Regions from separate parts of the Janthinobacterium sp. SUN118 genome, predicted to be linked through region 2. Evidence: predicted binding sites of a transcription regulator. Region 2 holds the regulator's gene; the other holds the start of a gene.
The links. Region 2 encodes LexA, which represses DNA repair genes until DNA is damaged. Its sites were predicted from a motif close to ACTGTATNNNNATACAGT; they were not measured.
Positions count from the first base shown of each region.

Region 1: a site for LexA is predicted at 10,370-10,387, ahead of imuA (translesion DNA synthesis-associated protein ImuA). Genes of this name have one in related genera too.

Region 1 is NZ_JAPUBV010000001.1:1,106,219-1,118,305, reverse strand. Features, by position in the region: gene O0880_RS05130 (ATP-binding protein) at 1-528, opposite strand, end outside; gene O0880_RS05125 (response regulator transcription factor) at 531-1,190, opposite strand; gene O0880_RS05120 (Do family serine endopeptidase) at 1,242-2,750, opposite strand; gene O0880_RS05115 (Hsp20 family protein) at 3,036-3,497, opposite strand; gene O0880_RS05110 (peptidase M61) at 3,852-5,723, shown strand; gene O0880_RS05105 (hypothetical protein) at 5,795-6,145, shown strand; gene O0880_RS05100 (hypothetical protein) at 6,279-6,545, shown strand; gene O0880_RS05095 (alpha/beta hydrolase) at 6,546-7,310, opposite strand; gene O0880_RS05090 (glutathione S-transferase N-terminal domain-containing protein) at 7,391-8,095, opposite strand; gene O0880_RS05085 (DNA polymerase Y family protein) at 8,212-9,699, opposite strand; gene imuA (translesion DNA synthesis-associated protein ImuA) at 9,629-10,339, opposite strand; gene O0880_RS05075 (putative Na+/H+ antiporter) at 10,556-11,821, shown strand; gene O0880_RS05070 (GNAT family N-acetyltransferase) at 11,900-12,087, opposite strand, start outside.
Region 2 is NZ_JAPUBV010000001.1:1,244,100-1,256,186, reverse strand. Features, by position in the region: gene O0880_RS05725 (HD family phosphohydrolase) at 1-917, opposite strand, end outside; gene O0880_RS05720 (MBL fold metallo-hydrolase) at 1,107-2,003, shown strand; gene O0880_RS05715 (inorganic phosphate transporter) at 2,050-3,063, opposite strand; gene O0880_RS05710 (DUF47 domain-containing protein) at 3,103-3,729, opposite strand; gene O0880_RS05705 (replicative DNA helicase) at 3,824-5,209, opposite strand; gene rplI (50S ribosomal protein L9) at 5,345-5,800, opposite strand; gene rpsR (30S ribosomal protein S18) at 5,828-6,118, opposite strand; gene priB (primosomal replication protein N) at 6,134-6,442, opposite strand; gene rpsF (30S ribosomal protein S6) at 6,463-6,849, opposite strand; gene O0880_RS05680 (zinc dependent phospholipase C family protein) at 6,984-9,305, opposite strand; gene lexA (transcriptional repressor LexA) at 9,556-10,191, shown strand; gene O0880_RS05670 (cystathionine gamma-synthase family protein) at 10,277-11,518, opposite strand; gene purF (amidophosphoribosyltransferase) at 11,588-12,087, opposite strand, start outside.

The DNA.
Region 1 (12,087 bases), 140 kb from region 2:
GCGCGAGACGGGCGCCAGCGAACCGCTGACGACCCACCACACGACCAGCATCAAAATCGGCGCCATCAGCGCGATGGGGCCGACCGTGCGCAGCGCCAGGCTGCCGGCCATGCGCTTGCGCACGGCCATGTCCTGGGCGATCTGCACGGTCTGGGAACTGGTCTGCACGGAAAAGATGCGGTAGGTGGTGCCGTTGGCCTTCACGTTGGAAAAGCCCAGCACGGCGCGCTGCGGCAGTTCCGCGCGCGTGATCGAACGGAACACCTGCACGCCATCCGGCGTCCATACCTGCACCACCATGTCGTTGTTGACGGGATCGGCCGGCAAGGCTTGCGCATGGTTGGCCAGCGGCGCGCCGGAGCGCAGCGACAGGGCCATCTGCTGCATGTGGTAATCGAAGATCTGGTCGGCGTCGTACAGGGCGCTGCGGTAGGCGATCGACGCCTGCGCCAGGGCCGCCATGATGATGGCCGCCAGCAAAAACCACAGCAGACGGCCGCGCAGCGAGTGCGTCACCGTGACCTTCATCCTCATGCCTTCGGCACCATGTAGCCGAGGCCGCGCACGTTCTGGATCAGGTCGCTGCCCAGCTTCTTGCGCAAGCCGTGGATATACACTTCCACGGCATTGCTGTTGACTTCATCCTTCCAACTGTACAGCTTTTCTTCCAGCTGCGCGCGCGACAGCACGATGCCGGGGCGCGCGATCAGCGCTTCGAGCACGGCCCACTCGCGCGCCGACAGGTTGACGGGATGGCCATCGGCGATCACTTCGCGCGTCAGCGGATTGATGGACACGCCCTGGTGCTCGAAGATCGGTTCCGGCCGTCCCGAGGCGCGCCGCAGCAAGGCGCGTATGCGCGCCAGTAACTCATCGAGGTCATACGGCTTCAACACGTAATCGTCGGCGCCCGCGTCGAGTCCCGCGATGCGCTGCTCGACGGCGTCGCGCGCCGTGGCCACGAGTACCGGCGTGTCGAGTTTGCGCAAACGCATCGAACGCAGCACGTCGAGACCATCCTTGCGCGGCAAGCCCAGGTCCAGCAGCACCAGGTCATAGGTTTGCGTTTGCAGGGCCGTATCGGCCATGTCGCCATCCTTGACCCAGTCCACCGCGTAATGCTCGGCGCGCAGCAAGTCGAGCACCACCTCGCCGATCATCGTATCGTCTTCCACCAGCAATAGCCGCATGCCCTACTCCTTCATATTCACTGTTTTATCGACCTTGCATCCTGCGCCAGATCAACCGAGGCGCACGGGAATGAAGATCTTATCGGGGCCGCGCTGTATCAGCAAGGCCACCGACTTGGCGGACTTGTCGACGACGTCGCGCACCTGCTCGACGGTATTGACGGGACGGCCATTGACCGACAATAGCACGTCGCCCGGCTGCACCCCGGCATTGGCCGCAGCGCCGCCCGCGTCTTCCACCAGCAGGCCGGCGCTGATGCCCGCCTCGCGTTTTTCATCCGATTGTAACGGACGCAGGGCCAGGCCCAGTTTCACCTTGCCGGCGGCGCTATCGCTCTTCGCCACTTCGGCCACCTTGTCGGCCGCATTGCCCAGCGTGGCCGTCAGGCTGACGATCTTGCCGTCGCGCCAGACATCCATGTTGATCTTGTCGCCAGGCAAGGAAGTGCCCACCAGCGCCGGCAAGTCGGCCGAAGCAACGATGCGCTGACCATTTACCTTGCGCACCACGTCGCCCGACTTCAGGCCCGCCTTGTCGGCCGGGCTGCCGCGCTCCACGTTGGCGACCAGCGCGCCTTCCGGCGTGGCCAGCTTGAACGAGTCGGCAAAGCCCTGGTTGACTTCCTGCACCGTCACGCCCAGCTTGGCGTGGCTGGCCTTGCCCGTGGCGACGATCTGGTCCTTGATGCGGCTGGCCAGGTCGATCGGGATGGCGAACGACAGGCCCTGGAAGCCGCCCGTCTGGCTGTAGATCTGCGAATTGATGCCGACCACTTCGCCGCGCGTGTTGAACAGCGGACCGCCCGAGTTGCCAGGGTTCACCGCGACGTCGGTCTGGATGAAGGGCACATTGCTGTCGTCAGGCAGGGAACGGCCCTTGGCGCTGACCACGCCGGCCGTCACCGTGCTGTCGAAACCATACGGCGAACCGATGGCCAGCACCCATTCGCCCACTTTCAAGTCGCTCGAATGGCCGAGCGGCACGATGGGCAGGTTGTTGGCGTCGATCTTCAGCACGGCGATATCGGTCTTCGGATCCGTGCCCAGCACCTTGGCGCGGAATTCGCGGCGGTCGTTGAGCTTGACGGTCACTTCGCGCGCATCGCGCACCACGTGGGCATTCGTCATGATGATGCCGTCCGGACTGACGATGAAGCCGGAACCGAGGCCGTGCGTGGGCACGTCGCGGCCGCCGCGCTGTCCCCCTTGCGGGCCCTGGAAGCGACGGAAGAATTCGAAGAAGGGATCGTTGCCGAAGTCGTCGTTGCCAGCCTGGGCCGACGGGTCATACGCGACCTTGGTGCTGCCCGTCACGCTGATGTTCACCACGGCCGGGCTGTTGCGCGCGGCGATCTGGCTAAAGTCGGGCAAGGCCACCAGCGGCGCCACGGCGACGGGCGCGACAGCGGCAGCCACGGGGGCGGCTGCCGCCGCGGCATTCGCGCCGGCATTGTTCTGATGTACGACCATGGCGCCACCGGCGCCCAGCACACCGATCGCGGCCAGCGCGGCTACGGTGCGTTTGATCTTGAGAGATGCGTTATTCGCTTGCTGTTCCATGAATTGCTCCTCATTCAATGAGATTTTGATGTATGCAATATTGGGCCACGAGTCTTAGGCGGTGCTTAACATTTTTCCATTTGGAAACAGGCATTTGCGCCTTTAAGCATGGCTTAATCCTGCGTTCCGCATGCATGGGCAGCTGCACGGAAAAATGTCACAAAGGGGGAATGCTGTCATGGGTGCAGACGCAACACTGGCCGGATAAACCGGCCAGTATTCTACTGCATGGGAGGACGGAACCCTCCCGCCTGCTCAAGCACCCGCAGGGGCGCCTGGGTCAGCCTAGGCCGCCTGGCGCTGTTCCAGCGCGCTGACGGTGGCCGTGCTGCCGGCTTCGATCTCGATCTTGCGCGGTTTCAGCGCTTCGGGCACTTCACGCACCAGGTCGATGGTCAGCATGCCGTTTTCAAACGTGGCGCCCGTGACCTTCACATGGTTGGCCAGCTGGAAGCGCTGTTCGAAATCGCGGGCGGCGATACCGCGGTGCAAGAAGGTGCGCTCGACGCCATCTTTCTGCTTGCGGCCCGTGACGTGCAGCGAATCGCGTTCCGTGATGATGTCGATCTCTTCGCGCGAGAAGCCGGCCAATGCCATCACGATCCGGTATTTATCTTCCGACACCAGTTCGATGTTGTACGGTGGATAGCTCGGCTGCGCATCGGCGCGCTGTTCGTTGAGCAGCTGTGCCAGACGGTCGAAGCCAATGGCGGAACGATACAGAGGAGCAAGGTCAAAAGTACGCATGATTAAATATCCTTTCAGTTAAGCGATAAGTATCGCGGACCTCACCATGAGCATCCGCTTGCTACCGATATACGTCCATTCGAGCCCCTTTCAAGGCCTTGAAATCGGCGCAAAACGCCCCAGACGCCCCTAAATTTGTAAGAAATTTTTACACGATGCGCAGTAACCCCCAATACATTACGGTGACTTCTGGCTTCCATAACGGGCGCCCTGCGGTGTTGCCCACCGCTGGCAGTGCGTGCACCGCGTCGCGGCGACCGCCTTGCATGGCGTCCGGCTCTGTTTGTCACAATTTCACAAAATTTTCCCGAGGATTACTTATACTGCCCCTTTGCCACCCCAGCCCGCCGCCACATGTCCCGTTCCCTCCTGTGCTTGTCCTTGATCTTCCTCGCTGCCAGTGCGGCCCAGGCCGCCTCACCCGCGCCCATCGTCCTGCATGTGGACGCCAGCAACGTGGCGCAGCAGATTTTCAGCATCCGCGAGAGCATCCCGGCCGCGCCCGGCAAGCTGACCCTGCTCTATCCGCAATGGGTGCCGGGCAACCACGGTCCCAGCGGGCCGCTGAACCAGCTGGCCGGCCTGCGCCTGTCCGCCAACGGCCAGCCCCTGGAATGGCGGCGCGATCCCGTCAACATGTTCGCCTTCCACCTCGACGTGCCACCCGGCGCCACGGCCGTGGAAGCGCAATACCAGTTCCTCTCGCCCGTCGACGCCAGCCAGGGCCGCATCACCATGACGAGCGCCATGCTGGGCGTGCAATGGCATGCGATGACCCTGTATCCGGCCGGACGGGCCGCGCGCGACATCGTCGTGCAGCCCAGCTTGACCCTGCCTGCCGGCTGGGAATTTGCCAGCGCCCTGGAAGTGCGCGCGCGTGCGGCCACGCCGGCCAGCCAGCAAGTCGATTTCGAACCGCTGGACCTCGACACCCTGGTCGACTCGCCCGTCTTTGCCGGACGCCATTTCGAGCGCATCGACCTCGATCCGGGCGCCAAAGTCCCCGTGTACCTGAACGTGATGGCCGACAGCGCCGACAGCCTGGAAGCGACGCCGCAGCAAGTCGAGAAGCACCGCGCCATGCTGCAGCAAGCCTATAAATTGTTCGCTTCGCGCCATTACCGCCACTATGATTTTTTGCTGGCCTTGAGCGACGAGTTCGGCGGCATCGGCCGCGAGCACCTGCAATCGAGCGAAAACGGCGTCAAGCCCGGCTATTTCAGCGACTGGGACAAGAACGAGGCGGGCCGCGTGCTGCTGCCGCACGAACTCGCGCATTCGTGGAACGGCAAGTTCCGCCGTCCGGGCGGGCAGGACACGCCGGATTTCAACACGCCGCTGCAAAACAGCCTGCTGTGGGTGTATGAAGGCCAGACGCAGTACTGGGGCAATGTGCTGGCGGCCCGCTCCGGCCTGGTGGCGCCGGCCAATATGCGCGACCTGTTCGCGGCGACGGCGGCCCAGTATGACGTGATGCCCGGGCGCAGCTGGCGCGCCATGCAGGACACGACCAACGATCCCATCATCAATGGCCGCCGTCCCATCGGCTGGAGCAGCTGGCAGCGCGATGAAGATTACTACATGGAAGGGGCGCTGGTGTGGCTCGACGTCGACACCACCATCCGCGAACTGTCGGGCGAACGCCGTTCGCTCGACGATTTCGCGCGCGCCTTCTTCGGCGTGCAGGATGGCAGCACCACGCCCCTGCCCTACACCTTCGACGACGTGGTGGCGGCCCTGAACGCCGTGCAGCCGCACGACTGGGCACGTTTTCTGCGCAGCCGCCTGGACGGCCATGGCCCCGGCGCGCCGCTCGACGGCCTGGCCCGCGCCGGCTGGAAACTGGTCTACCGCGACACGCCCACGCCGTTCATGAAAGCGACGGAAGAACGCGGCAAGGGCACGGACCTGACGTATTCGCTGGGTTTGAGCGTCGACAAGGAGGGCAAGATCGGCAAGCTGCTGTGGGACGGTCCCGCCTTCCAGGCCGGCCTGTCGGGCAACACCACCTTGCTGGCCGTGAATGGCACGGCGTACACGGCCAAGCTCCTGAAGGCGGCGATCCAGGCGGCCAGGGAGGGCAAGCAGCCGATCAACTTGCTGGTCAAGAAGGGCAAGCAATTCCAGACGGTGGCGCTCGACTACCATGGCGGCCTGAAGTATCCGCAACTGGAGCGCATCGCCGGTACGCGCGACCGCCTGTCGGCCATCCTGCAGGCGCGCTGAGGTGCTCGCGGGCATGGGGATTTTGCGTGGCGCCCCCTCTGCGGGGCCGGCTTTTGGTGTATGCTGGCGGCATGAACAATGACACCGACATCCAGCTCAGCGGCCCCTTCAAGGCCACCGACGGCTCCGGCCGTGCCCACGACATCAAGGCCATCCGCATCTTCGACGAAGGCTACGGCATCATCGACGTCTACGTCGATTTTTCCGCCCCGCTCGAAGCGGGCGCCTACAAGGACAAGACCCTGGTCGGCCACATCCTGGCCCGCTTGCGCAGCCTCGGCTACGTGGGCCCCGACTTCGGCCATGGCGACCTGGGCCTGCAAGACAAGAAACTGATCGTTCTGGAAGCGCCGGAAGAATTTTCTGCCTTTGCGGCCAGCAAGGGCTGGAAAGACCTTTCCGCCGAGTTCGACGAGGACTGAGGGCCTGCAAAAGGCCCATGGCCTTGTTGCCTTGCCCTGGGCACTTTTCAGGCACCCAGCTTATCCAACCGGTTCCGCCATCTGCGCCGTATCTGCCCTGTGCCGTTACGGCGTTTTTCATGCGAAAGACTTCATGCTCCGTTTCAGCATTGCCGCCATCGCCGTCCTGTCCACCGCCCTCCTGGCCTTTTATGCGGGCGTCTTCCAGACTGCGTTTCACAGCAATATGTGCTATTCCGCCATCATCAGCGAACTGGGGCAACAGGCGCAAGCGGCGGCGGCAACACAAGATTCCGCCGCCATGGAGCGGTACGCCAGGAGGCTGCAATCCTTGCCCCTGCATGGCTATGAATCGGATTGCCATGCGATCAGCGCCGCACTGGCGCGGCCGGATGCCTGATCACTGCGGCTGCAGGTAGCGCGCGCTCCAGGCGGCGATGACATTGGCGACATACGCCGCATCATTGCGCCCCGTCAATAAATGATCGGCGTCGTCGAGCGAGACGAAGCTTTTCGGGTGTTTCGCTGCCGTAAAAATATCCATCGCGTTCGACAGGCTCACCGTCGTGTCGTTCGGCGCGTGCATCACCAGCAGGGCGCGGCGCAGGCCGGCGATGTGGTCTTTTAAACTGTGGCTGCCCGCGTCGTCGACGAATTGCTGGCGGATGCGAAACGGTCGCCCTTCCAGCTGCACCAGCGCTTCGCCCTCGGCGGCGATTTTCTCCAGGTGATCGCTGAACATGCGCGTCACGTAGGCGGGCGTGCTCGGCGCGGCCAGGGTCACCACGGCCGTTGCTTCCGGCACTTGCGCGGCGGCGGCCAGCACGGCCGCGCCGCCCAGGCTATGACCGATCAGCAATTGCGGTGCCGCGTGCCTGGCGCGCAGGAAATCAGCAGCCACCACCAGGTCGTCCACATTCGATGAAAAATTGGTGGCGGCGAACTCGCCTTCGCTGGCGCCCAGCCCCGTGAAATCGAAGCGCAGCACGGCGATGCCGTGTTCCGTCAAACCTTGCGCGATGCGCCGCGCGGCCAGCACGTCCTTGCCGCACGTGAAGCAGTGGGCGAACAGCGCATAGGCGCGGATGGCGCCATCGGGCGCGTCGAGCCGCGCCGCCAGCACATGGCCGTGCGCGCCGGGAAAATCTTGCCGGGTGGATTTCATTGTCTCAGATCAAAGCTGCCGGGCATGCCGGCCGATGGCGCATTGTAGCGCCGCCCGGCCAGCGGCGCAGGCGGCCAGAATTAATCGCGTTTGGGTATATCGAGGCCCCTGGCGACGGCGGGACGGGCAAGGAAGGCATCGAGCACGCGCTGCACGTTCGGGAAATTGTCGATGCCGACCAGCTCGCCGGCGCCATAGAAGCCCACCAGGCAGCGCACCCACGGGAAGATGGCGATGTCGGCGATCGTGTATTGCCCGCCCATGATCCAGTCGCGGCCCTGCAGGCGCTGCTCGAGCACGCCCAGCAGGCGCTTCGATTCGCCGATGTAGCGCTCGAGCGGACGCTTGTCTGCGTAATCCTTGCCGGCGAACTTGTGGAAGAAGCCCACCTGGCCGAACATGGGGCCGATACCGCCCATCTGGAACATCAGCCACTGCATGGTTTCATAGCGCAAGCCCGCGTCCTGCGGCAGGAACTGGCCCGTCTTCTCGGCCAAGTACAGCAGGATGGCGCCCGACTCGAACAGCGCCAGCGGCTTGCCATCGGGCCCCTGCGGGTCGAGGATGGCGGGAATCTTGTTGTTCGGATTGAGCGACAGGAAGGCGGGCGACAGCTGGTCGTTTTGCTCGAAACTGACCAGGTGCGGCTCGTACGCCAGGCCTAGCTCTTCCAGCAGGATCGACACCTTGATGCCGTTCGGCGTCGGCAGCGAATACAGCTGCAGGCGCTCGGGATGCTGGGCAGGCCATTTCTTGGTGATGGGAAAGTCGGAAAGCTGTGACATGGAAATCCTTTATTGATATGAAAGACGCGACGCCGGGCAGCCAGTATAGCCAAGCACGGCCATTTCAGCAGGGCAGCGCATGCGGCGGCTTGCCCTGCCTGTGCCGCGCCACCGGCTCAGCCAAACAAGCCATGCAGGAACCAGCGCGGTACGGCATCTTCGCCGCTGCCGGCGATGCGTTCGCGGTAGACCCAGTAATGGGCGTGGTCGCGTCCTTCCGCAATGAAATAATCGCGCGCCTGCGACTGCCCCCACCAGCCCGCCTCGATGCGTTCGGCCACGGAGACCATCTTCAGCGGTGAGCCATAGAATGGCCGGTGCTCGCGCATCAGCAGGGCGATGGGCTGGGCCAGCAGCCAGCCGGGACGGGGCATGCCGGACAAGCCGGGCGGCAAGTCCGGCACCGCGCTTCTTGCAATGGGCTTGGCCGGCAGCGGCAGCCACTGGTTGGCTGCCTCGGGGCGGTAATCGGCGTGCGGTGATGCCTGCAAGACATTTTCTGCGCCCAGGCGCGCCACCAGCAATTCCATCAGGCGCTGGCGCTCCTGCGGCGTGCCGCCCGGCTCGGGAAACAGGGTGGCGCTGGGCGGCGCCATCGGCTGCACTTGCAGCGCTTCCAGGGTCAGGCCGATCACGGGCGCATCCAGTACCAGCTGCGCCAGGCGCTCCTTGAGCAAGCGCAACAAGTGCTCGTCGCGCCAGACGGCCTCGCCCAGGGCCAGCTCGATGACGGTGGGCGGGCGCGCCACCCGGCCCCGCTCGTGCGCCAGCAGCAGCGCGATGCGTTCGACGGCGAATTGCCGCGCGCATAGCCAGCCCGTCATTTGCTGCAGCAGGCGGCGCGCGCCGAACAGCAGCGCGTCCGCGTGTTCCACGCGGTCGAACAACTCCAGACTGGCGCGAAACGTGGGCGGCGCTTCCAGCCAGACGAACAGTTCCGTGCCGTGTCCATGCGCATCGTCGAGCATGTCGAGCAGGGCCGCGCCACAGCGGCGCTGCAGGCCGGGCCGGGGCAACTGGCGCAACTGCCCCAGGGTGCGGCAGCCGATGCCGTCCAGCCAGTCGAGCCAGGGGCGCGCGGGCGGCAGCCAGGCGCACGGCAGGCGGTCGAGGCGGCGCACGAGGCTCTCCATGCCCAGCACCCGGCCCCGGCGCGTACCGGCGCGCGCCAGCAGCCAGGCGCCGCGCGCCGTGGGCGCGCACGATAGCTGGGCCGTGTAGCCAAGCGCACGCAAGCTGGCCGCGATCTGCCGGCACAGGGCGCGCACGCCGCCAAACAGGCGCAGGCTGGCGCCCGCGTCGACCAGCAGGGTCGCTTCCTCGCCCTGCGCCACCAGCGGCGAATATTGCAGCAGCGCCAGCGCCACCTCTTGCAGGGCCAGCGCTTCCCGTTCGGGCGAGCGTTCGTGCAGGCGCGCCTGCGGCGCCAGCATCAGCGCGCCCGCGCGGCGCATGCCGGGCCGGATGCCGGCGGCCCGCGCCAGCGGCGACACGGCCATCACTTGCTCCTGCTCCAGCACCACGCCGAGAATATCAGCCGACCAGCGCGGGCAAAACACTTCGAGCGGGAGCCGGGGCAGGCAAAGGCCGATCCAGAGTCGCATGGCGTAGCATTACAGAAGGAGGTTGCAGGGGCAGGAACAGCGGCGCATCGCGCTGCGGTCCCCGGCGCTTGATGAAGCCGATCTCGATGCCGCCGGCGGCCGGCCGCACGGACAGGCGCAACGGCGCCGGCGACGCATCCTGCGCGCCATGCAGCGGGCGCAGCATGCAGAACAGGGTATGGCCGCCTTGCGCCGCCAGGTGCAGCCGGCGCAGGCTGTCGCCGCGTACGTGCGTCTGCCAGAACAGCAGGGCGCCGCAACTGCCGCTGCGCAAGATGTTTTCCGCCGCCCACAAGGCATCCTTGCTGCCGGCGCTGCGCAGCCACAGCAGTTGCGACGGCGCCAGGCCTTGCGCGGCCAAGGCCAGCGCCTGCGGCGGATGGGGCGGCTGCAACAGCACGATGGGCAGATCACGCAACTGGGCCAGCGCGGGCGCCAGCAGGCGCAATTCGCCGCTGCCCGGCTGCTGCACCAATAAATCGATCAGGCTGCCGCAAGGCCAGCCGCCGCCGGGCAGCTGCGCGGATAGCGCGGCAAAGCCCGTGTCCAGGCAGCGCGTGGCCGCCTGTCCCAGCTGCGAGGCGCGCCACAGGGACGGGTGCAAGGCTTCCGGTGACGCCATCAATTCGGAATGTTGCATGATTTAATATGAAGAAAGAGGAAGATGAATACTGTATGCATATACAGTACTATCCAGTCCCGCTTTTGGCAAGGCTTATCTGCGCATTGCCGCTGCCAGGGCCGCTCCGCCACGTCCGAAAAAACCCGTTCTGGGCATCGATTGCTGTACCATAAGCACTCTCCTTACCGTCTGGCAACGTACCAGTCGGCATCCTCCGTCCATAAGGAAACTCATTTGACCACCATCCAACTCATCAGCGCGATCGTCTTCGGCCTTGCGCTCATCCACACCTTCGCCGCCAAGTCGTTTGAAACCTTGGCAAACCGCCATCCGCGCCATGCGGGCTTGCTGCACCTGCTGGGCGAAGTAGAAGTTGTGTTCGGCTTCTGGGCCTTCATCTTGATCATCATCATGGCCTTTGTCTCGGGCGGCGATGCGGCCATCGAATATGCCGAGTCGCGCCAGTACACGGAGCCGCTGTTCGTCTTTGTCGTCATGGTGGTGGCCGCCTCGCGCCCCGTGCTCGACGCCGTGCAGCGCCTGCTGAAAGGAGTGGCGCGCGTGATGCCGCTGCGTACGGAACTGGCCCTCGTCTGGCTGGGCCTGGCCCTCGTGCCCCTGACGGGCTCGATGATCACGGAACCGGCCGCCATGACCCTGGCCGCGCTGATGCTGGCGCCGCAAATCTTTCGCCCGGGCATCCCTGAATGGCTGAAATATGGCGCGCTGGGCGTGCTCTTCGTCAACGTTTCCATCGGCGGCACCTTGACCTCGTACGCGGCGCCGCCCGTGCTGATGGTCGCCACCACCTGGAACTGGGACAGCGCCTTCATGGCCAGCCATTTCGGCTGGAAAGCGGCCATCGCCGTGCTGGTCAACGCCACGGGCGTGAGCATCCTGCTGCGCAAATACCTGCACAGCAACACGTCCGACATCAAGCCGAAGGCCGGTGAAGTGGAAGCGCCGAAAGTGCCGCTGGCCATCAGCCTCGTGCACATGATCGTGCTCGCTGGCGTGGTGGCGCTGGCGCACCATCCGGTGCTGTTCATCGGCCTGTTCCTGTTCTTCCTCGGCTTCGTGCAGGCCTATGAGCGCTATCAAAGCCCGCTGATCCTGAAGGAAGGTTTATTGGTCGGATTCTTCCTCGGCGGCCTGGTGGTGCTGGGCGGCATGCAGCAATGGTGGCTGCAGCCCATCGTTTCCAGCCTGAAACCGCTGGCCCTGTTCTTCGGCGCCCTAGGTTTGACGGCGATCACCGACAATGCCGCCCTGACCTACCTCGGTTCGCTGATCGTCGGCATGACGGACGAAGCGAAATACATGCTGGTGGCGGGCGCCGTGGCCGGCGGCGGCCTGACCGTCATCGCCAATGCGCCGAACCCGGCTGGCGTGGCCCTGCTGCGCCGCGGCTTCAAGGATGAATCGATCGGCGCCGTCGGCCTGCTGGCCGGCGCCCTGCTGCCGACGGCCGTGGCGGCCCTCGCCTTCCTGGCCCTGTAAGTCTCGTCAAGGGGCGGCCGCCAGCCGCCCCTGTTCCCCGCTGTTTCCTTCCGCTGTTTCCTTCCTCAGTTTCCCTCCTCAGTTTCCCTCATATACGAGGAAGTGCAGGCGGTCGTAGAACAGGCTGTACGCATAGTCGAACGTGCCCACGCTGCGAAAACCCTTGTGCAGGTACACTTGCAAGGCTTCGCTCTTTTCCCACACCGTCAGGGTGATCCGCGCGCAGCCCTTGCGGCCGGCCAGGTCGCGGATTTCATTGAACATCT
Region 2 (12,087 bases):
ACTTCGTAGCGCGTGTCGATCAGGGCGATGCGGTCGAAGATGGTTTCCAGCTTGGTGGCCTTGTCGACCACGTGCACGGGCGTGGTGATCTTGCCGCAGTCGTGCAGCAGGCCAGCCAGCCACAGCTGCTTGCGTTCATTGTCGCTGAGGCGAAACTGGGCCAATGGCCCGCTGTCGGTCGCATGCGCGGCGTCGGCCAGCAGCATGGTCAGCTCGGGCACGAACTGGCAATGGCGGCCCGTGTACGGCGACTTTTCATCGATGCCGATATTGATCAGGGTGACCAGGGACTCGAGCAGCTCTTCCAGCTGGGAGATCAGCAGCTGGTTCGTCAGCGCCACGCCCGCCTGCGCCGCCAGCGCCTCGATGAAACGCTGGTCGGTGGAAGAAAACGCGCGCACCTGGCCCGTCTCGGCATCCTTGGCGTTCACCAGCTGCAGCACGCCGATCAGGTCGCCCTCGTGGTCGTTCATCGGCACGGTCAGAATCGACTGCGTGTGATAGCCGTGGTGGCGGTCGAAGGCGCGCATGCCGGAGAAATTGAAGGCCTCGTCGCGGTAGACGTCGGCGATATTCACGCTGCGGCGCTGGTTGGCCGCATACGCGGCCACCGAGGCCAGATTCGGCTGCCCGGCGCCATCGAACAGCGGCACGCCTGGCAAGCCGATGTCGTTGCCCTGCCCGATGCCCAGGCTGTCGTTGACGCTGATGTGGAAATCGAGCTGGCGTCCGTCCGCGGCGGGCCGGTACAGCGTGGCGCCATCGGCCCCGCTCATGCTTTTTGCCAGCAGCACGATGCGCTGCAGCAGCGGTCCGATGTCGCGCCCCTGACCGCCCAGGCCATCGCCTAGCGCGACGCTGAGCTCGGTCAATTGCTCCAGTCTGTGGGCGATTTTCTCAGGGTGCAGCTGAGGCATATGGGACGCGATCAGGTAAGGAAAAAGGGAAGTCGGCAAGCGCCAGTGTAACGGCCACCCCGCGCACTGTACATTACTCAATTACATCAAAATGAAATAAATTGCCGTGTTGCAACACACACAAATATTGCCGCCAATCTCATTAATTAGAATAGAATCAACAATAATTACACAGTAACAAGGTACTGAATGAAATTCACGTTCAGGGGCGTGCGCGGCTCCATCCCCTCCCCCGGTCCGCGCACGGCCCGCTATGGCGGCAACACCACGTGCATCGAAGTGCGCACCGACGACGACAGCCTGATTATCCTCGATGCGGGCAGCGGCATCTTTTCGCTGGCGCAGCAGCTGCCTGCAGGCCAGCGCGTCGACGCGCATGTCTTCATCACGCACAGCCACTGGGACCACATCCACGGCCTGCCCATGTTCTCGCCCCTGTTCGTGGCCGGCAACCGCATGCGCCTGCACGGCGCGTTCGACGCGCGCAGCGGGCGCGGCATCGAGCACGTGATGGCGGTGCAGCTGCAGGACAGCTATTTCCCCGTCAGCGAGGCGGCCATGGCGGCCAGCATCGAGTACCGCACCCTGGCGCCCGGCGAAGCCGTCGACGTGGGCGGCGCGCGCGTTCGCGGCGCGGAGATGAACCACCCGGTCGTCAACCTCGGCTACCGCATCGACTGCGCTGGCGCCTCGCTGTTTTTCAGCGGCGACCATGAACCGTTCTACAACCCGCATCCGCCCGGCCACGCCGAACACGCGGCCTGCGCGGCGCGCAATGCGCAGCGCCAGGCCAGCATCGACGCGCTGGTCGACGGCGTCGAGGCGCTGATCATGGATTGCTCGTACACGCGCGAGGAATACCCGGGCAAGCAGGGCTGGGGCCATGGCACTTTCGATGCCGCCTTCGAACTGGCTCTGCGCTGCGGCGCGCGGCGCCTGTACTGCACCCACCACGAGCCGACCCGCAGCGACGAGCAACTGGAAGCCGTGTTTGCCGACGTGATGGGCCGCCATGCGGGCCGTCTGGGCAGCCTGCAAGTGTTCCTCGCCTACGAGGGGCTGACGGTGGAACTGGCCGGGGCATGAAAAAAGGGAGCCGCAAGGCTCCCTTTTTACTGGCGTTGGCTATCCATTACATGATATGGCGGCCAATCCACCATGCGATGGCGGCGACAAACGCGGAAGCGGGGATCGTGAAGATCCAGGCCCAGACGATGTTGCCCGCCACGCCCCAACGCACGGCCGACATTTTCTGTGCCGAGCCGACGCCGACGATGGCGCCCGTGATGGTGTGCGTGGTCGACACCGGGATGCCCAGCGCCGTCGAGACGAACAGGGTGATGGCGCCGCCCGTTTCGGCGCAGAAGCCGCCGACCGGTTTGAGCTTGGTGATCTTCTGGCCCATGGTCTTGACGATGCGCCAGCCGCCGAACAGCGTACCGAAGCTGATCGCCGTGTAGCACGAGATGATGACCCACATCGGTGGCATGGCGTCCGTCGTGCTCGAGTAGCCGGCGGCGATCAACAGCATCCAGATGATGCCGATGGTCTTTTGCGCATCGTTGCCGCCGTGGCCCAGGCTGTACGCCGCGGCCGACACCAGTTGCAGGCGGCGGAACCATTTATCGACGCGGCGCGGCGTCGAGCGCACGAAAATCCACGACACCAGCAGCATGATCAGCGAGCCGAACAAAAAGCCCAGCACCGGCGACAGCACGATGAACAGCACGATCTTCCACAGGCCGGCCGAGATCAGCGCGCCGGTGCCCGACTTGGCCACGGCGGCGCCCACCAGGCCGCCGATCAGGGCGTGCGAGGACGACGATGGAATGCCGTAGTACCAGGTGACGAGGTTCCACACGATGGCGCCCATCAGGGCGCCAAATATCACATATTGGTCGATCACCGCGGGGTCGATCGTGCCCTTGCCCACCGTGGCGGCCACGGTCAGCTGGTGGAAGACGAAGATGGCGACGAAGTTGAAGGTGGCAGCCATGGCAACCGCGGTCTGCGGTTTCAATACGCCCGTCGAGACCACCGTGGCGATCGCGTTGGCGGCATCGTGGAAGCCGTTCATGAAGTCAAATAGCAGCGCCAGGATGACAAGCAGGCCTAGCACGTAGATGCTCATTTGGATGGTTTGCATGGATTTTTCTTTTCTGATTCTGTTTCAGGACAGACGCTGTTACGCGTTTTCGACGATGATGCCTTCGATAATGTTGGACACATCTTCGCAACGGTCTGTCACGGTTTCCAGAATTTCATAGATCGCTTTGAGCTTGATCAGGTTGCGCACGTCCGGCTCGTCGCGGAACAGCTTGGACATGGCGGCGCGCATCACGTGGTCGGCATCCGATTCCAGGCGGTCGATTTCCTCGCAGATGGCGACGATCTTGCGCGAGTTGTCCATGTTGTGCAGCATGGCGACGGCGTCGCGCACTTTTTCGGTACAGGCCAGCACCAGTTCGGCCAGGCGCTTGGCTTCCGGCGTGACTGCTTTCAGGTCGTACAGCGACACGGTCTGCGCCGCGTCTTCCAGCAGGTCGAGGATGTCGTCCTGGCGCGTGATCAGCTGATGGATGTCGTCGCGGTCGATCGGCGTGATGAAGGTCTTGTGCAGCATTTCCACGGTGGCGTAGGTGACTTTGTCCGCCTGTTTCTCGATGCTTTCAATCGCATGCACGCGGTTTTCCAGGTCGTCGAAATTGGTCATCAGGCCGAGCATCTCTTTCGCGCCCTTGACGCACAGTTCCGCGTGCTGGTTAAACAATTCAAAAAACTTGCCCTCAGTGGGCATCAAGCGTCCAAACATGTCATTCTCCGTTAAGCATTGAGTCGTGTTATTTACTACAGAAAGCCGCCCCCTTGTCGGGGGCGGCCGATGGAATTGCCAGTGCTGCTGAGTCTTAGTCGCCTTGGTAAAGCGCCAGGCCACCACTGTAATTGCCAAATTTGGTGTACTGCCCCATGAAGGTGAGGCGGATGCTGCCGATTGGACCGTTACGTTGTTTACCGATGATGATTTCGGCCGTTCCCTTGTCCGGCGAGTCGGGGTTATACACCTCGTCGCGGTAAATGAACAGGATCACGTCGGCATCCTGCTCAATAGCGCCCGATTCGCGCAAGTCGGACATGACAGGACGCTTGTTCGGGCGTTGTTCCAGCGAGCGGTTCAGCTGGGACAGCGCGATCACGGGACAGCCGAGTTCTTTCGCCAGGCCTTTCAAGCCCCGCGAAATCTCGGAAATCTCCGTGGCGCGGTTGTCGCCGGGAGTATTGGCCGACATCAGCTGCAAGTAATCGACGATGATCAGGCCCAGCTTGCCGCATTGACGCGACAGGCGGCGCGAACGGGCGCGCAATTCGATGGAATTGAGCGCCGGCGTTTCATCGATGTACAACTGGGCGTCGTTCATCTTTTGAATCGCATTCGTCAGGCGCGGCCAGTCTTCGTCGTTCAGGCGGCCCGTGCGCAGGCGGTGCTGGTCCAGCTGACCAACCGAGCCCAGCATACGCATGGCCAGCTGGGCGCCGCCCATCTCCATCGAGAACACGGCCACGGGCAAGCCGCTGTCGATGGCCACGTTTTCGCCGATGTTGACGGAAAACGCCGTCTTGCCCATCGAAGGACGTCCCGCCACGATCACCAGGTCGCCCGGCTGCAGACCCGAGGTCATGCGGTCGAGGTCGATGAAACCGGTGGGCACGCCCGTGATTTCACTCTGGTTGTCGCGGCTGTACAGTTCGTCGATGCGCTCGACCACTTGCGTCAGCAGCGGCTGGATGGCGGTCCAGCCCTGGGCGCCGCGCGCGCCCTCTTCGGCGATGGCGAAGATCTTCGACTCGGCCTCGTCAAGCATCTGCTTGACTTCCTTGCCCTGCGGGCTGAAGGCCGTGCCGGAGATATCGTCGGCGACGGTGATGAGTTTGCGCAGCACGCCGCGGTCGCGCACGATCTCGGCGTAGCGCCGGATGTTCGCGGCCGATGGCGTGTTTTGCGCCATGGCGTTCAGGTAAGCGAGTCCGCCCACATCCTCGGCCTTGCCGAGCTGGGTCAGGGTTTCAAAAACAGTAATGACATCGGCTGGCTTGGAAGCGTTAACCATCTTGACGATTTGCTCGAAGATGATGCGATGGTCATAGCGATAGAAATCCTCCGCATGCATGAAGTCGGCAATGCGGTCATAGGCGGCATTGTCGCGCAGCAGACCACCGATGACGGATTGTTCTGCTTCGATCGAATGCGGCGGAATACGGAGGGAATCCAGTTGCGGATCAGAGGGGGCGTTCATGGCGCGAATTATACCCGCTTCGGCGTGTCGGCAAAAATAAAGGGCTGAAATTGAGCGAAAAAAAGGCCACAAAAAAGCCGGGCGAACCCGGCTTTTCATAGTGCGGCAACGCTTGCGGGCCAGGCCCGCAGACGATTACGCGTTCGCGTCTGGTACGACAGCGATAACGACTTCCACGACCACGTCGGTGTGCAGAGCAACCGAAACGTTGTGCTCGCCAACGATCTTCAGCGGGCCGGTAGGCATGCGGATTTGTGCTTTTTCAACAGCAAAACCTTGCTTGGTCAGCGCTTCAGCGATGTCGAAGTTGGTGACGGAACCGAACAGACGGCCATCGACGCCAGCTTTTTGAGCAACTTGAACGGTCAGGCCGCTCAGTTTTTCGCCCTGGGCTTGCGATGCGGCCAGTTTGGCGGCAGCAGCTTTTTCCAGTTCGGCGCGCTTGACTTCGAATTCAGCCACAGCGGTTGCCGTAGCACGACGTGCCAGGCGTTGCGGGATCAGGAAGTTACGTGCGTAACCGTCTTTGACTTTGACGACTTCGCCGAGGTTACCGACGTTAACAACTTTTTCTAACAGAATGATTTGCATAGTTCTTCTCCAGGAATATCTGACCGATTAAGCGTGGTGCAGATCGGTGTATGGCAGCAGCGCGAGGAAGCGGGCGCGCTTGATTGCGGTGTCGACTTGGCGCTGGTAGTGCGCTTTGGTACCGGTCAGGCGTGCTGGCATGATCTTGCCGTTTTCCTGGACGAAGTCTTTCAGCGTGTCGACGTCTTTGTAGTCGACTTGCTCAACGTGAGCTGCCGTGAAGCGGCAGAACTTCTTACGTTTGAACAAAGGGTTTTGCTGTTTGCGTTTTTCTTTAAGCTTGAGCTTATTTTTGTCGAACTTTTTACCGAATGCCATGTCAGGCTCCTGTATCTAAAATGCGCTAGTCGGGGTGACTGCACTAAAATCAATGATGTGAAACACCAAACTCTTGCTGTTGCGGCTTTTCCTGGCCAGGAAACCCGTGAACTGATATACCCCGCCCAAGCTTGCCTGGCTGAACCGGCCTGAGATTTCGCCAGCGGCAAGCGCGGCAACATCAAACTCGGTCAAACGGGCAATTCCTGCTTCCATCTGCTGCGAACTGTGCTGCAATACTGCATTCACAATCGGCAGCCCTGCCGGGGTATAGCGCAATATTTCGCGCTCGGCAATGATGGCGGTTACTTGTAGCTGGTTCAGCGCACGATCCTGGTCAAGAATTAAGCTGCTGCGGCTGGAGCGGCTGCTGGTGCTTCGGTGCGGTGGCTTTTGGCCGCGTCTTCGCGTTGTACCGATTTCATCATCGGCGAAGGAGCTGTTTCAGCTTTCTTCATTTTAACGGTCAGGTGACGCAACACGGCATCATTGAATTTGAATGCTGTTTCCAACTCGACCAGGGTCTCGTTGTCGCATTCGATGTTCAGGCAGATGTAGTGTGCTTTAGGCAGCTTTTGGATCGAGTAAGCCATTTGACGGCGGCCCCAATCTTCCACGCGGTGAACCGAACCGCCGCGGGTGGTTACGCTGGCTTTGTAGCGTTCGATCATCGCGGGCACTTGCTCGCTTTGGTCCGGATGGACGATAAAGACTATTTCATAATGACGCATGCAAACTCCTTCAGGTCGGATTGATAATCGCCCACCCCGGCGTCAAGACAGGTGTGGGAAGGTCAGCCGGAGAGTATAGCCGGTTTTACGCCAACGATCAAGCCCCCGCGCATGCTGGCGCGGGGGCCTGGCCGCTAGTCCAGCAGCAACTGCAGCACCGGCATGATCTTGGTGCCCTGGCAAGCCTGGTCCGCAGCGCTGTCCGGGAACGGATATCCGCTGCAAGGACGGTAAGGATAGTCACTTGGCAACAACGCCGAAAAGCCCAGCTCGCCAGCCACGTCGACACCGGACGACAGCGGCCCCTTGAACAAGCCGCGGAACAGCGCGCTGCGCACGGCGGGACGCCATGGCACGAAACCGGCCGGGGCGGCGTAGGACGCCGGCTGCGCATACGGCGCGCCCACGGCGTTCGGACGCGGCGGCGGCACGGCCATCCACTGGTGATTGCCGTCGATGCTGGCGATGGCGTCGGCGATGACGTTATCGGTCTGCGCAAACACGGAGCGCCCCGCTTCCGGCGCCGCCCCAGCAAGTTGCCCCAGCACCACCAGGCCCGCCGTATCGAGCAGCGACAGCTTGGCCAGCACGACGGCGTTATAGGCCACCGCATATCGCTGCGGATCGAAGGCGCCGTCCGTCACGCGCATCTCGGCGCGCACGCGCGCGGCAAGGTCGGGAATCATCAGCAGATTCTTGTCATTATGGCGCTCGGGGCGGCTGAAATAGTCGTTCAGGGCGGCATCGTCCATGTCCTTGCTGAACAGCGCCAGGATATCCTGCAATTCGCGCGGCAGCAGGCGGTCGAAGATTTCCGCCACCAGGCGATCCTTGGCGCTGGCAATCTGCTCGTCGCGCCAGGCGCGGATCTCGGAAGGCGTCGGCAAGCCGAGCAGGTCCCCGGCAAACGCCAGGTCCTCGGCCAGCTTGAGCGCCCGGTCCACCGCCCAGACCACATTCCTGGCGCCGTCGCGCAGCTCGCACCCGGACAGCTCCTGCGCCACACCGAGAATGCTCATGTGATAGCAATCGAACCAGCGCGACAGCGGCTCGGTCGCGCTGGCCGCCCGGTCCGTGGAATTGAGCAATGACTGGCTCGTCGCCTTCACATATTCACGCATGGCAACATCGACATCATTGCGCCAGCCTATCAGCGGCCCCTTGATCGGCGACGTGTTCTGCCCCATGCGCTGGCTGAAATCAATGGCGGCATTGCTGACGATCTGCACCAGCTTTTGCGATGCCACCGCAGCATCGCGCACGGCGATACTGGCCTGCAACAGCTGCTGCCGCTTGGCCGCCAGCTTGCCATTGAGCGAGCCCAGGGCCGCATTGACCGAGCCATTGATGGAGTCGATCACATCGTTTGCTTTTTGACATGCACGATGGCCGAACGGATCCTGCCATTCTTTCGGGCAACTTGCCTTGCGGCGCAACTCGCTTTCCTTGCTGGAAATCTGCAGGTGCAGCTGGAGTATCTCCTGCTCGACACTGAACACGGTCTGCGTGGCCTTCTTCACGCCGCTGAACAGGGCATCGTCAAGATGCTGCGTGGCATTGACCAGATCGTTTGCCAGGGACTGGATGCGGTCCTCGCCCGCCTGTACCTTGGGGATGATGACATTGGCCTTGTCGATGATCTTTTGCGCGTCGTTCGACGACAGCGCCACGCCCCAGTTCGACGCAAACAGCCGCACGACCGCGACGTCGAGCTGGTTCCACGCAGGATTGGCCACCATCGCGTCGATGGATTTGCGGTAGGCATGGTAGGCCGCCAAATGCCGTCCATACTTGCCGCGGCTGTATTGCTCCTGCACCGTATCGTTGAGCACCAGCGTGTCGCGCACAAACGTGCCGAATGCATCACTGGGCTTGATCAAGGCGCGCACGGCGCCAAGCTGCTTGCCCGTGTGGTCGCGCAACGGCGGCGTCAGCCTCCCGATAAAGCCCTCGAGAGCAATATGCCGCTGCTCCACCAGCGTTTCATCGGCCAGGTCAAAGATGTCTCCCGCATACTGATTGACATACGTGTGGGCGAACATGTCGGCCGAGGCATGCCCCAGGTAGCCATAGGCGTATGCCGTGCCCGCGGCGTTACCCCTGGCGCTGTTGAGCAGGAAACGCAGCCAGTCGTTGGTCTTCCAGCCGTCTTCGATGCCGGGATGGACGATGGTTTGCCCGACGAGAATGTCCGGCGCCGAGTCGGGACCTATATTCCCCAGCAAGAACTCCGTCTGGTTCGCCAGGATGGCACTGCGCACATGCGCGGGCACTTCGAGGGTGACGGGCTTTCCCTGCAATACAATAGTGATCTTGCCATCGTCCGCCAGATCGTTGATGACCTGCTGCCCCACCCAGACATGCGTGCCCAGGGTAAAGGCGCACGCATTCCCGGCAAATAAGATGCCCAGCAAGCCAGCCAGCAAGGTGAAACGCTTACCACATCGGTCGATCATGGAATCCTTTTATAGTTTTACGGATGAAGAGAGGCACACATGGCCCGGATGCCACATTGCCAAAAAAATATCATGCGCATACTAGCAGAGAAAATTGCAAATTGGCAATAAATTGAAGTGATCGCGCCAGGAACAAGCCGATCGTTGAATTATTTTGCGAAATGGTGAAATTGGGCTTGCATAGTCGGCGATACTGTACAAAAATACAGACTGTTCATATAGACAGCATTTTAGTATGCACCCACCGCTCATGATCAAGCTGACAGCACGACAAGAACAAATCCTGAACCTGATCAAGGACGCGATTGAAAATACGGGCTTTCCTCCCACCCGCGCCGAGATTGCCAATGAATTGGGTTTTAAATCGGCCAATGCGGCCGAAGAGCATTTGCAGGCCCTGGCCCGCAAGGGCGCGATCGAGATTTCGCCGGGCACGTCGCGCGGCATCCGCCTGATCGGCGCGGCGGCCGAAACGCTGCCATCGAAGGTGCCGGCGGCCCTGCTGATGTCGCTACCGCTGATCGGCCGCGTGGCGGCCGGTTCGCCCATCCTGGCACAGGAAAACCTGGAAGCGAGCTACAACGTCGATCCTGCCCTGTTCTCGGCCAAGCCCGACTTCCTGCTGAAGGTGCGCGGCTGGTCCATGCGCGACGCCGGCATCATGGATGGCGACTTGTTGGCAGTCAAGAAGGTCGACAGCGCCAAGAATGGCCAGATCGTCGTCGCCCGCATCGGCGACGAAGTCACCGTCAAGCGCTACAAGAAGACGGGCTCCGTCATCGAACTGCTGCCGGAAAACCCCGATTTCAAGGTCATTACCGTGTCGCCCGAAGACGAATTCGCCCTGGAAGGGCTGGCAGTTGGCTTGATGCGCAGCTGGCATTGATTTTTCCTGGCAGCTGTCGCACGTAAAACGCAAAAAGGGCCGCAACAGTCATGCTGTTGCGGCCCTTTTTTATCGCCCGGGCGTTTTATGCCTCCAGCGCATTACGGAAATCCTCGAGCAGATCCGCCTCGTCCTCGATGCCGACGGAGACGCGGATCAGCGATTCGGCGATGCCCATGCTGGCGCGGCGCTCGGCGCCCATCTCGTAAAAGATCGTGTGGGCAACGGGAATGATGAGGGTGCGCGTGTCACCGAGGTTGCTGGCCGGGATAGCCAGGTTCAGGCGATTGAGGAAATCGAAGCAGTCGATGCCGTCTTTCAACTCAAAGCTGAACAGGGAGCCATAGCTGCGGAACAAGTCCGTTGCCAGCGCGTGCTGCGGATGCGAGGCCAAGCCCGGATAATGCACGGCAGCCACGCGTGGATCCGCCTGCAGCATGGTCGCCAGCGCCAGGGCGTTGGAGCAGGTACGGTCCATGCGCAAGGCCATGGTTTCCGCGCCGACGGCGATATGGTGCGCCGCTTCCGGTCCCAGCGAGGCGCCGAAGTCGCGCAAGGCCTTGGCGCGGATTTGCGCGATGCCCCACTGGGCCGGCGCCGCCTTTTTATAATTGTCAAAGATGTTCGGATATTGCGTCCAGTCGAACACGCCCGTGTCCGTCAAGCTGCCGCCCAGTGCATTGCCGTGGCCGCCGATGGACTTGGTCAGCGCATTGACCACCAGGCCCGCGCCCACCGCTTTCGGACGAAACAAATACGGCGTCGTCATGGTGTTGTCGACGATATACAGGATGCCTTTTTCGCGGCACAACTCGCCGATCTTCGCCAGGTCGGCGATCTGCGTGCGCGGATTGGCGATGGTTTCGACAAACACGATGCGCGTGGCCGGCGTGATGGCGGCCGCCACGTTGGCCACATCGGTGGCGTCGACAAACGACACGGCCATGCCCTGCCCCGTCACCGTCTGCCACAGGCTGTTGGTGTTGCCGAATAGAAAAGCCGACGACACGACGTGGTCGCCCGCGCGCAGCAGCGCCTGCACGACGGCGCCGATGGCGCCCATGCCGGTGGCGAAGCACAGCGTGGCCACGCCGTCCTCCATCTTGTTGACCTTGTCTTCCAGCGCGGAAACGGTCGGATTGCCCTGGCGGCCGTAGCGGAAGCCGGGCTCCTTGCCCTGGAACACGGAAGCGAGCTGGCGCGCATCGCCGTAGCCGAACGCGACGGACGTGTGCACGGGCTTGTGCAGCGAACCGTGCTCGATGCCCTTGCGACGGTCGTTATGCAGGATGGTGGTGGTAAAGCCGTAAGTCTTGTTGTCGCTCATGGTCGGGTGGTGCGCAAGGCAGTGAAAAAGTCAGACAAAAAAAAGCCCGGCGCAGGCCGGGCTGGACGATTATGCTTCCGTCGTCGCCAGGTTCAGGTTCAGCTGGGAACGCGGCGTATCCTCGGGCGCTGCCGCCTTCGGATGGTGGCGCGCGTACTCCAGGCGGTCCAGGTATTCCTGCGACACGTCGCCCGTCACGTACACGCCATCGAAGCACGACGCCTCGAAACTGGTCAGGGCCGGGTTGACGTCGGCAATCGCCTGCTTCAGCGCGCCGATATCCTGGTACACCAGGTAATCGGCCGTGATTTCGCGGCACACTTCTTCCGTCGTGCGGCCATAGGCGATCAGTTCGTCGCGCGTCGGCATGTCGATGCCGTACACGTTCGGGTAGATTACCGGAGGCGCGGCCGAGGCGAAGATGACTTTCGTCGCGCCCGCTTCGCGCGCCATCTGCACGATTTCACGACTGGTGGTGCCGCGCACGATGGAATCGTCGACCAGCAGCACGACCTTGTCCTTGAACTCGGACGGGATCGCGTTGAGCTTCTGGCGCACGGATTTCTTGC